Regions from separate parts of the Halomonas sp. DP8Y7-3 genome, predicted to be linked through region 2. Evidence: predicted binding sites of a transcription regulator. Region 2 holds the regulator's gene; the other holds the start of a gene.
What was found. Region 2 encodes sigma-54, which starts transcription at its own class of promoters, with help from an activator protein. Its sites were predicted from a motif close to TGGCACNNNNNTTGCTNT; they were not measured.
Positions count from the first base shown of each region.

Region 1: urtA (urea ABC transporter substrate-binding protein) is a predicted target of sigma-54. The motif match lies at 2,693-2,710, and genes of this name have one in related genera.

Region 1 covers NZ_JAHVIO010000019.1:97,248-101,836, reverse strand. Annotated here, with positions in the region: gene KUV86_RS18120 (non-ribosomal peptide synthetase) at 1-1,646, shown strand, start outside; gene KUV86_RS18115 (4'-phosphopantetheinyl transferase) at 1,723-2,517, shown strand; gene urtA (urea ABC transporter substrate-binding protein) at 2,881-4,131, shown strand; gene urtB (urea ABC transporter permease subunit UrtB) at 4,237-4,589, shown strand, end outside.
Region 2 covers NZ_JAHVIO010000014.1:331,109-335,697, forward strand. Annotated here, with positions in the region: gene lptA (lipopolysaccharide transport periplasmic protein LptA) at 1-460, shown strand, start outside; gene lptB (LPS export ABC transporter ATP-binding protein) at 460-1,185, shown strand; gene KUV86_RS16035 (RNA polymerase factor sigma-54) at 1,380-2,792, shown strand; gene hpf (ribosome hibernation-promoting factor, HPF/YfiA family) at 2,973-3,281, shown strand; gene ptsN (PTS IIA-like nitrogen regulatory protein PtsN) at 3,288-3,770, shown strand; gene rapZ (RNase adapter RapZ) at 4,002-4,589, shown strand, end outside.

The DNA of each region.
Region 1 (4,589 bases), on a different contig from region 2:
CGGTCTGTGCGACGGCCCATCGCTATCACCCCGGAGACGCCGCCCAGCAGATCGGTACGCCGCTGTTGAATACCCAGGTATATGTTCTTGATCAAGGCATGCTGCCTGTCCCGGTGGGCGCCACAGGAGAACTCTACATTGGTGGAGCCGGTGTAGGACGGGGCTATCTGAACCGTGACAGCCTGACTCAGGAGCGCTTCCTCGAGAACCCGCTGGCGCCGGAGCCGGATGCACATTGTCCCGGTAGCCATCGTCTCTACCGCACGGGTGACCTGGTCCGCTGGCTACCGGATGGCGGCCTGCTCTACCTGGGGCGTAATGATGCTCAGGTGAAAATCAGGGGCAATCGTATTGAACTGGGTGAGATCGAAGCGGCATTGACGGCTCAGCCGGAGGTGCGCCAGGCGGTAGTGGTGGCTTATGGCGACGCCGGTCAGCAAAGTCTTGCCGCCTATGTGGTGTCCGCGGAGGAACAGCAGATCGAGGTCGCCACCTTGAAGCAGCGCCTGTCGGAGCGGCTGCCGTCCTATATGGTGCCAGCCAGCTGCCAGTTCATTGACGCGATTCCGTTGACCATCAACGGCAAGCTCAACCGCAAGGCGCTTCCTGCACCGACCCTGGAGGGCTCCGCCCAAGCCTACGTGGCGCCCAGGACGTCACTCGAGGCTCAGCTGTGCCAGCAGTGGCAAGAGGTGCTGGGCCATGAGCGGGTCGGCGTCGAGGATGACTTCTTCCTGTTGGGAGGAGACTCGATCAAGCTGATCAAGTTGACCTCCCTGATGCGGGCCCAGGCAGGGCACACGGTGTCCGTATCGGCGTTCTATCGCTACACCACGGTGTCCCAGCTGGCCGAGTTCATCGCCAGCGGGGAAGGCGAGGAGCTCAGCATGCTGATGCGCTTCCTCGGCGGCGGCAGGGAGAGCGGTAGTAAGCTGTTCATGGTTCATGCAGGCTACGGCAACAGTGATGTGTACAGGACGTTGGTCGACGCCATGGGCGAACACTACGCCTGTTACGGCATCGACAACTACAACCACACCGTGGTCCAACCGGAAGCCTCTTTGATCAATATTGCAGCGCTCTACCTCAAGGTCATGGAGGAGCATCTGGCGGTGGATCAGGAGGTGCGCCTGCTGGGTTGGTCACTGGGCGGCAATATCGCCACCGAGATGGCCTGGCAGCTGGAGCAGCGAGGCTTCACCAAGGTTCGTCTGTACCTGCTGGACACCTACTTCAACATGGGGGACGCGGACTTTCTTGGTAACGCCAAGGACGTGCGCGATGATTTCGAGCAGGAGTTGGTCAACAAGGGTATCCCGCCGGATGAGTTTCTGTTGAACCGCTGGGAGGAGCTGTACGAGGTCAACCGTGACATGCTGCGCTCCGCCCTTGAGCGACCGCTGAAGAGTACTCAGGTCGTGCTGTTCAAGGCGCTGGAAGAGGTGGCGCCCGTCGAGGGCCGGCCTGGTGGTGTCCCCGATGATCTGGTGCTGAGCTCGGTCTTTGACAATAACGTTGCCGAGTTCTCACGTACGGTACCCGCCCTCATTCCATGCCCGGGAGTGACCCATATGGGGATGCTGGATGCCGTTGACTGGATCGCCGAGGTGCTGGTCAACGACCTGACCGACCCCTTGAAGACGTAAGCGTATCGGCGAAGGTGATGCAGTATGTCAAATGTGACTGCCTGAGCCGTTCAGCCCCCGTCGGTCGAGAAGGGGAATGAGCTTCATCTCGATCGGCGGGGCTGGCACTCCGCTCACGGGCGATCGACAGGCCTACGGCCAGCCCTTCCAGCTGAGGGCACTGCACCGGCCTGGGCTCGCTATCGCTGGCTTCTGGCTCGCTAGCAGTGGGGCGGTGCAAATGTCGTGGGCGCGCAGCAAGGAGCCTGTGCGACAGGCGCTGGCCAGGGTGCCGTTGCCGTCCGAATTGGAGGGCGCTGTAGCGAAACGGCGCGATGAGTACCGGGCCGGGCGACTCTGCGCGGTCTATGCGCTTGGTCTGTTGGGCATCGACAGCGGGGTGCCGGGCAGGGGGGCTGACCGTCTTCCGCGGTGGCCCCCTGGCGTGCTTGGCAGCATCTCTCACTGCAGCGATCTGGCGTTATCCGCCGTGGCACCCTCTGATTTATATGCAGGGGTGGGCATTGACGTGGAGCAGTGTCTGGACGCTGATGAGGCCGATAGCGTGGCAGAGGTGGTCGCGAGTGGTGCTGAACTCCTGCACCTTCCAGGGTGGCTATCGAGGTCTATGGCGGTGACGCTTCTTTTCAGTGCAAAGGAGGCGATCTACAAGGCCATCTTTCCTGATCTAAAGCGCTACGTGGACTTTGCGGAGGTCTGTCTGCATCGTGCGCTGCCTGGCCTTCTTGTCTTTCGTCCGTCGTGCGCATGGCAATCTGCTGGACCAGCCCACGGGAGGGCGCCTTGTCACGAGCATATCGAGTGGCCTGTGGCCTTCCATATTGAAGCGGGGAAGGTCATCACCCTGTGCCTGCTCGGGGGTGAGTCGTAAGGCGGCTCTTAGCGGGATGGCGCGGAACGTCTTGAAGAACGTTACTAAGGCTTTGGGATGGCAGACGTCAACGTCTGCTTTTGGTGCAAGTCGGCTAGGGTGGCTGCACCAAGAGGGTGCCTTTGCCAGTCCGAAGAGAACCGGGAGATAACACCGGGGCCCGTGAAAACATAAGTGGCATGGAACTTGCTTTGTCAGAGTGAGGCGACGATCGCGCACCGCGACCTGTCGCCACGACTCCGATAACGACAACGTCACCCTGGAGAATTTCCCATGTCCTTAGCTTCGGCCTCTGCTGTGCTCAATCCTGCCCGCCGTTCCTTGGCGCTTTCTGCCTTTGCGCTGTCAGCACTGTCTGTGGCGATGGCGGCTCCCGCCGTTGCCGACGAGGACCCGATCAAGGTCGGCATCCTGCATTCCCTGTCCGGCACCATGGCGATCAGCGAGTCGACGCTTAAGGACACCATGCTGATGCTGATCGAGCAGCAGAATGAAGCGGGGGGATTGCTGGGTCGCGAGCTGGAGCCGGTGGTGGTTGACCCGGCATCCAACTGGCCGCTGTTTGCCGAGAAAGCGCGTGAGCTGTTGGCCCAGGATGAGGTCGACGTGATCTTCGGCAACTGGACCTCGGTCTCTCGCAAGTCCGTGTTGCCGGTGGTGGAAGAGCTTAATGGGCTGCTGTTCTACCCGGTTCAGTATGAGGGGGAAGAGTCCTCCGAGAACGTCTTCTACACCGGCGCTGCACCGAATCAGCAGGCCATTCCGGCCGTCGACTACCTGATGAACGATGTCGGCGTGGAGCGCTGGGTGCTGGCGGGTACCGACTACGTCTATCCGCGCACCACCAACAAGATCCTCGAGGCCTACCTGAAGTCCCAGGGGGTGGCCGACGAGGACATCATGGTCAACTACACCCCTTTCGGTCACTCGGATTGGCAGAACATCGTCTCCGAGATCAAGCAGTTTGGCGGAGCGGGCAAGAAAACCGCCGTGGTCTCCACGATCAACGGCGACGCCAATGTTCCCTTCTATCGTGAGCTGGCCAATCAGGGCGTTGATGCCGCTGATATTCCAGTCGTCGCCTTCTCCGTAGGTGAGCAGGAGCTGTCCGGCCTGGATACGGCTCCCTTGGTAGGCCACCTGGCAGCCTGGAACTACTTCATGAGCGTCGACGAAGACGCCAACTACGACTTTATCGACGCCTGGTACGACTACACAGGGGACGACAACGCCGTGACCAACGACCCCATGGAAGCTCACTACATTGGCTTCAACATGTGGACAGAAGCGGTGCGCAAGGCCGGTACCACCGAGGTGGACGCCGTCAAGGAAGCCATTATTGGGGTGTCGGTGCCCAACCTCACCGGTGGTTACGCCACCATGATGCCCAACCACCACATCACCAAGCCCGTGCTGATCGGTGAAATCCAGGACAACGGCCAATTCTCGGTCGTGTGGGAAACGCCCTCCACCGTCGCTGGGGATGCCTGGTCAGACTACCTGGAAGGCTCCCGCGATCTGATCAGCGACTGGCGTGCACCGCTCGAGTGCGGCAACTACAACGTGGTGCAGGGTAGCTGCGGCGGCGGCGCCGACGTTGCTGCCACGGAGTGACATTCGCTACCAAAAACACGGCCGGGGCGCCATGACGTCCCGGCCAGGACCACGCCCATCATGATGCCCTTGACGATCTGACAAGGGCGCTCACGGAATTCCGCTATGAACACAACAGCATGGCGATACTGGTTGAAGGCGCTGCTGCTGGTCAGCCTGGTCGCTCTTGGGCCATGTGCTCTTGGACAGGACAACGCCGCAGCGCAGGACACCAGTGCAACTCTAGAGGAAGACGCTGGTCGCGAGCTGCTGCAGGCACTCGCTGAGGCCAACTTTCGCGAAAAGGAGGCAGCTATCGATGCCATTGCCGCGAGTGGTGACACGCGCGCACGCGGATGGCTCGAGAGTTTCGCCGAGGGCAAGCTGGCCCAGGTCAAGGACAGCGGCGACATTGTCGTGATTCTGGCCAACCGAGGCCGGCAATGGCCGGTGGCAGACGCCCTCACCATGGAAGAGGC
Region 2 (4,589 bases):
CACCCTGGCGCTGGAAAGCGACCGCAGCGCCCCCATTCAGGTAGAGGCCGACCAGCTGGACCTGGATGACCGCGCAGGCACAGCGGTGTATACCGGCGATGTGCGTATTCAACAGGGCAGCATGCTCCTGACCGGTGAGCGTGTGGAAATTCAGCGCAACGACCAGGGTCAGCTGTCCCGCGCCACGGCGACTGGCTCCCGCGCCTACCTGGAGCAGCAGCCTTCGCCGGAAGAGCCGGTGGTCAAGGGCTGGGGCAAGAAGGTGGTCTACCATGTTGCCGAGCGCCGCATGGAACTCATCGACCAGGCGGAATTGCACAAGGCCAATGACACCTTCGACGGCGCCTACCTGGAGTACTTTCTGGATCGCCGCGTTGTCCAGGCTCGCTCCAGCGCACAGGGTGTCGACGGCCAGCAGCGCATTCGCATGACCCTCGAGCCGGAAAGCCAAGGAAACTGATGAAGACTCTCCACGCTCGCCATCTGGCCAAGAGCTACAAGAAGCGCCGCGTCGTCCAGGACATCAGCCTGTCCATCGAACAGGGCAGCATTGTGGGCCTGCTGGGCCCCAACGGCGCAGGCAAGACCACCTCCTTCTACATGATCGTCGGACTGGTCAGGGCGGATGCTGGCACCATCAGCATCGACGATGACGACCTGAGCCGCGCGGCCATGCACCAGCGGGCACTGGCGGGTATTGGCTACCTGCCCCAGGAAGCCTCCATCTTCCGCAAGCTGTCCGTAGCCGACAACATCATGGCGATCCTCGAGACCCGCAAGGACCTCGACCGGGAAGGTCGCCAGGCGCGCCTTGAGCAACTGCTCGAAGACTTCCATGTCAGCCACATTCGCGACAACCCGGGCATGAGCCTGTCCGGCGGGGAAAGACGCCGGGTCGAGATCGCCCGAGCCCTGGCCACAGAACCCGCCTTCATTCTGCTCGACGAACCCTTTGCCGGGGTGGATCCGATCTCCGTCGGCGAGATCAAGTCGATCATTCGCCAGCTCAAGGCTCGTGACATCGGCGTCTTGATCACCGACCACAACGTGCGCGAGACGCTGGACATCTGTGACCGCGCCTACATTGTCGGCGACGGCCAGATCATCGCCGAAGGCAGTGCCGAGTCGATCCTTGCCAACCAGCGCGTCAAGGAAGTCTATCTCGGCGAAAACTTTCGCCTTTAACCACTATATTAGCGCTGCCGGGCCGCTATGTAGGCAGGGTCTTCATGGCGCCCGCTCGACCTTGCACTGACGCGCATGCGGGGCACAGCAAGCCCTGCGCGCCACCCCCTGCCCACAAGTTGGCAAGAAGCTTGCATGGTACCTGACCCGCCGTTAGGGTAAGGCTTTTCAGCTCCACGAACGGAAGTCACATCATGGCCCTCAAGGCGTCACTGCAGCTGAAGATCGGCACCCAGCTGACCATGACCCCTCAGCTGCAACAGGCTATTGGCCTGCTCCAGCTTTCCACGCTGGACCTGCGCCAGGAAGTCCAGCAGGCGCTCGAGGCCAACCCGATGCTCGAGCTGGAGGATGAATTCGGCGAGCTGCAGGTCAAGGACAGCAAGGACGACGACTGGGCCGACGAGATCCCCTCCGAGCTAACGGTCGACAGCGACTGGTCCGATACCTATCAGGACCTTGGCACCGCCCCGGCCGGCAGCGCCGAGGCGCCAGACTTCGAGCGCCAGGCCAGCGGGCAATCCCTGCATGGCCACCTTAGCTGGCAGCTGGCCCTGCTGGACCTCAATGATAATGACAGGCGCATCGCAGAGTGCCTGATTGACGCGGTCAACGGCGATGGCTACCTGGTGGGACACCTTGACGATATCGCCCAGGGCCTGGCCGATGACGACGCTGCTGCCCCGCCCCTGCAGGACGTGGCGTCGGTGCTGGCCAGGCTGCAGCAATTCGAACCTACCGGTGTATTTGCCCGAGATTTGCGCGAATGCCTGCAGCTGCAACTGGACAGCCTGCCCCGTGACACCCCCCTTCTGCCCCAGGCGGGAAGACTGGTACGCCAGTTTCTCGAGGCACTGGCCAGCGGTGATCGTCGTCTGCTGAAGCGCCGCCTGAGCCTGACCGAAGAGCAGCTGGATGATGTCATCGAACTGATCCGTGGCCTCGACCCTAGGCCTGGCAGCCAGTACGGCGACAGCGACAACGACTATGTCATTCCCGATCTGGTGGTCCGCCACACCGAAGAAGGCTGGCGCGTCGAGCTGAACCCTGAGGCGATGCCACGCCTGCGCATTCAACCCGACTATGCGGCCTTGATCCGACGGGCCGACAAGAGCCAGGACAACCAGTTTCTGAAGGACCATCTGCAGGAGGCGCGCTGGCTGATCAAGAGCCTGGCAAGCCGCAACGACACCCTGTTGAGGGTCGGACGCGAAATCATGGAGCGGCAGCTCGACTTCCTCGAGCAGGGTGAAGCCGCCATGAAACCACTGGTGTTGGCAGACATTGCGGCCAAGGTCGAGATGCACGAATCGACCATCTCCCGGGTGACGACCCAGAAATTCGTGCATACGCCACGGGGAGTGTTCGAGCTCAAGTATTTCTTTTCCAGCCAGGTGGGTCAGGATGGGGATGCCCATTCCAGCACTGCCATACGCGCCATGATCAAGTCGCTGATCCAGCAGGAGCCGCCTCGCAAACCGCTGTCTGACAGCAAATTGGTGGAGCTGCTCGCCGAAGACGGTGTCAACGTCGCCCGACGCACCGTCGCCAAGTATCGAGAAGCGATGAATATTCCCTCTTCAAGCGAGCGCAAGCGCCTGCGCTGAGCCCGGTCAGATGGCTCGAGACAGGCGGCGAGCAGAGCGCGTAGCGCAGTTACATGAAAAGCGCAAGCGCTTGAAATATCGCACGACATCTGCGTCTTAATGCGTAGAAGCAGGGGGGTTTGCAGGATCGGAAAAAGGGTTACAATCGAGCAACCACCCGCAAGAGCAAGGAGCCTTGTCATGCAAGTCAACATTACCGGCCACCACGTCGAATTGACCGATCCCCTGCGTGACTACGTACAAGAGAAGCTCGCCCGTGTGGAGCGCCACTACGACAACATCACCAATGTGCAGGTCACCCTCTCGGTGGAGAAGGAGCGCCAACAGGCTGCCTGTACGCTTCACGCTGCCGGTGCAGACCTGCATGCAGAAGCCCAGGACGGCGACATGTACGCCGCCATCGACGCCCTTGCCGACAAGCTGGACCGCCAGCTCGTCAAGCACAAGGAAAAATCCCAAGCCCGCGCCCAAGGCGCCGGAATTCGCTGACCTCTCATGACATTGGATGCCATTCTCCCCCCCGAGCGCACGCTATTTGACGTCCCGGGGGGCAGCAAGAAGAGGGTGCTGGAATTTTTCAGCACCTTCATTGCGCAGAACACACCAAGCCTGGATAGCCAGGAAGTCTTCAGTCGCCTGATCGGCCGCGAACGTCTGGGTAGCACCGGCATCGGCAATGGCGTGGCCATTCCGCATGCTCGCAACCCTCACTGCAAGGCCCCTATCTCTGGCTTTCTCAAGCTGGCAGAGCCGATTGATTTCGACGCCATCGACGGCGAACCGGTGGACCTGGTCTTTGTCTTGCTGGTGCCTGAAGAAGCGGATGATGCTCACCTAGCCTTGCTGGGCCAGGTGGCCGGGGTCATGAATGACGCCGATACCCGACATCGTCTGCGCCACGCGACGTCCCAGCGCGAGCTGCACGAGCGCTTGCAGGAAGCGATTCGCCAGCAAGCCCCCGGCGACGCCACGAGCTGACGGCACGCAGCGAAAGCGCCTTGATCCTATGTCTTGATGGCGCACGCCTTGCCTGGCGCCTTGAAGAATGGCGCCTCGCTGATGGGGATCTCGCTGATTAACCTCTAGCTGATTGCCATTTAGCTGATTACCATCTAGCCAGATAGCACGCTCTGATCGAGCGTGATCTGGCCGTCACCGCGCGGTTGACACCAACTGCCCTCTTATCGCCCCCTGCCAAGGAGACAGGACATGCAGCTCGTGATCATCAGTGGTCGCTCTGGCTCGGGAAAGTCCGTGGCGCTTCAGGCTCTCGAAGACCTGGGCTTCTATGCCATCGACAACTTGCCAGCGACGCTGCTGGGGTCACTGGTCGAAGAGCTGGAGAATGGACATTCACAGCGCATTGCCGTCAGTGTCGATGCGCGCAATCTGCCCGAGGCGCTGGAGCGTTTTCCCGCGCAGCTGACGGCGCTGAAGCAAGGTCCCATCGACTGCCAGGTCGTCTATCTCACCAGCGACGCGCGGATTCTGCTGGAACGCTACTCCCATACTCGACGCCGTCACCCGCTGACCCGCAATACCGACATGACCCTGGCCGAGGCCATCGAGTCCGAGCAGAAGGCGTTGTCTGGCATTCGCGACCTGGCAGATCTGATCATCGACAGCTCCCGCCTGTCCGTACACGAGCTGCGTTCACGCATCGCCGAGCAGGTGGCCGATCATCGCAGCGGCCAGCTGAGCCTGACCATCGAGTCCTTTGGCTTCAAGCGTGGCGTGCCCCCCGACGCCGATATCGTGTTCGATGCACGCTGCCTGCCTAACCCCTACTGGGAGCCA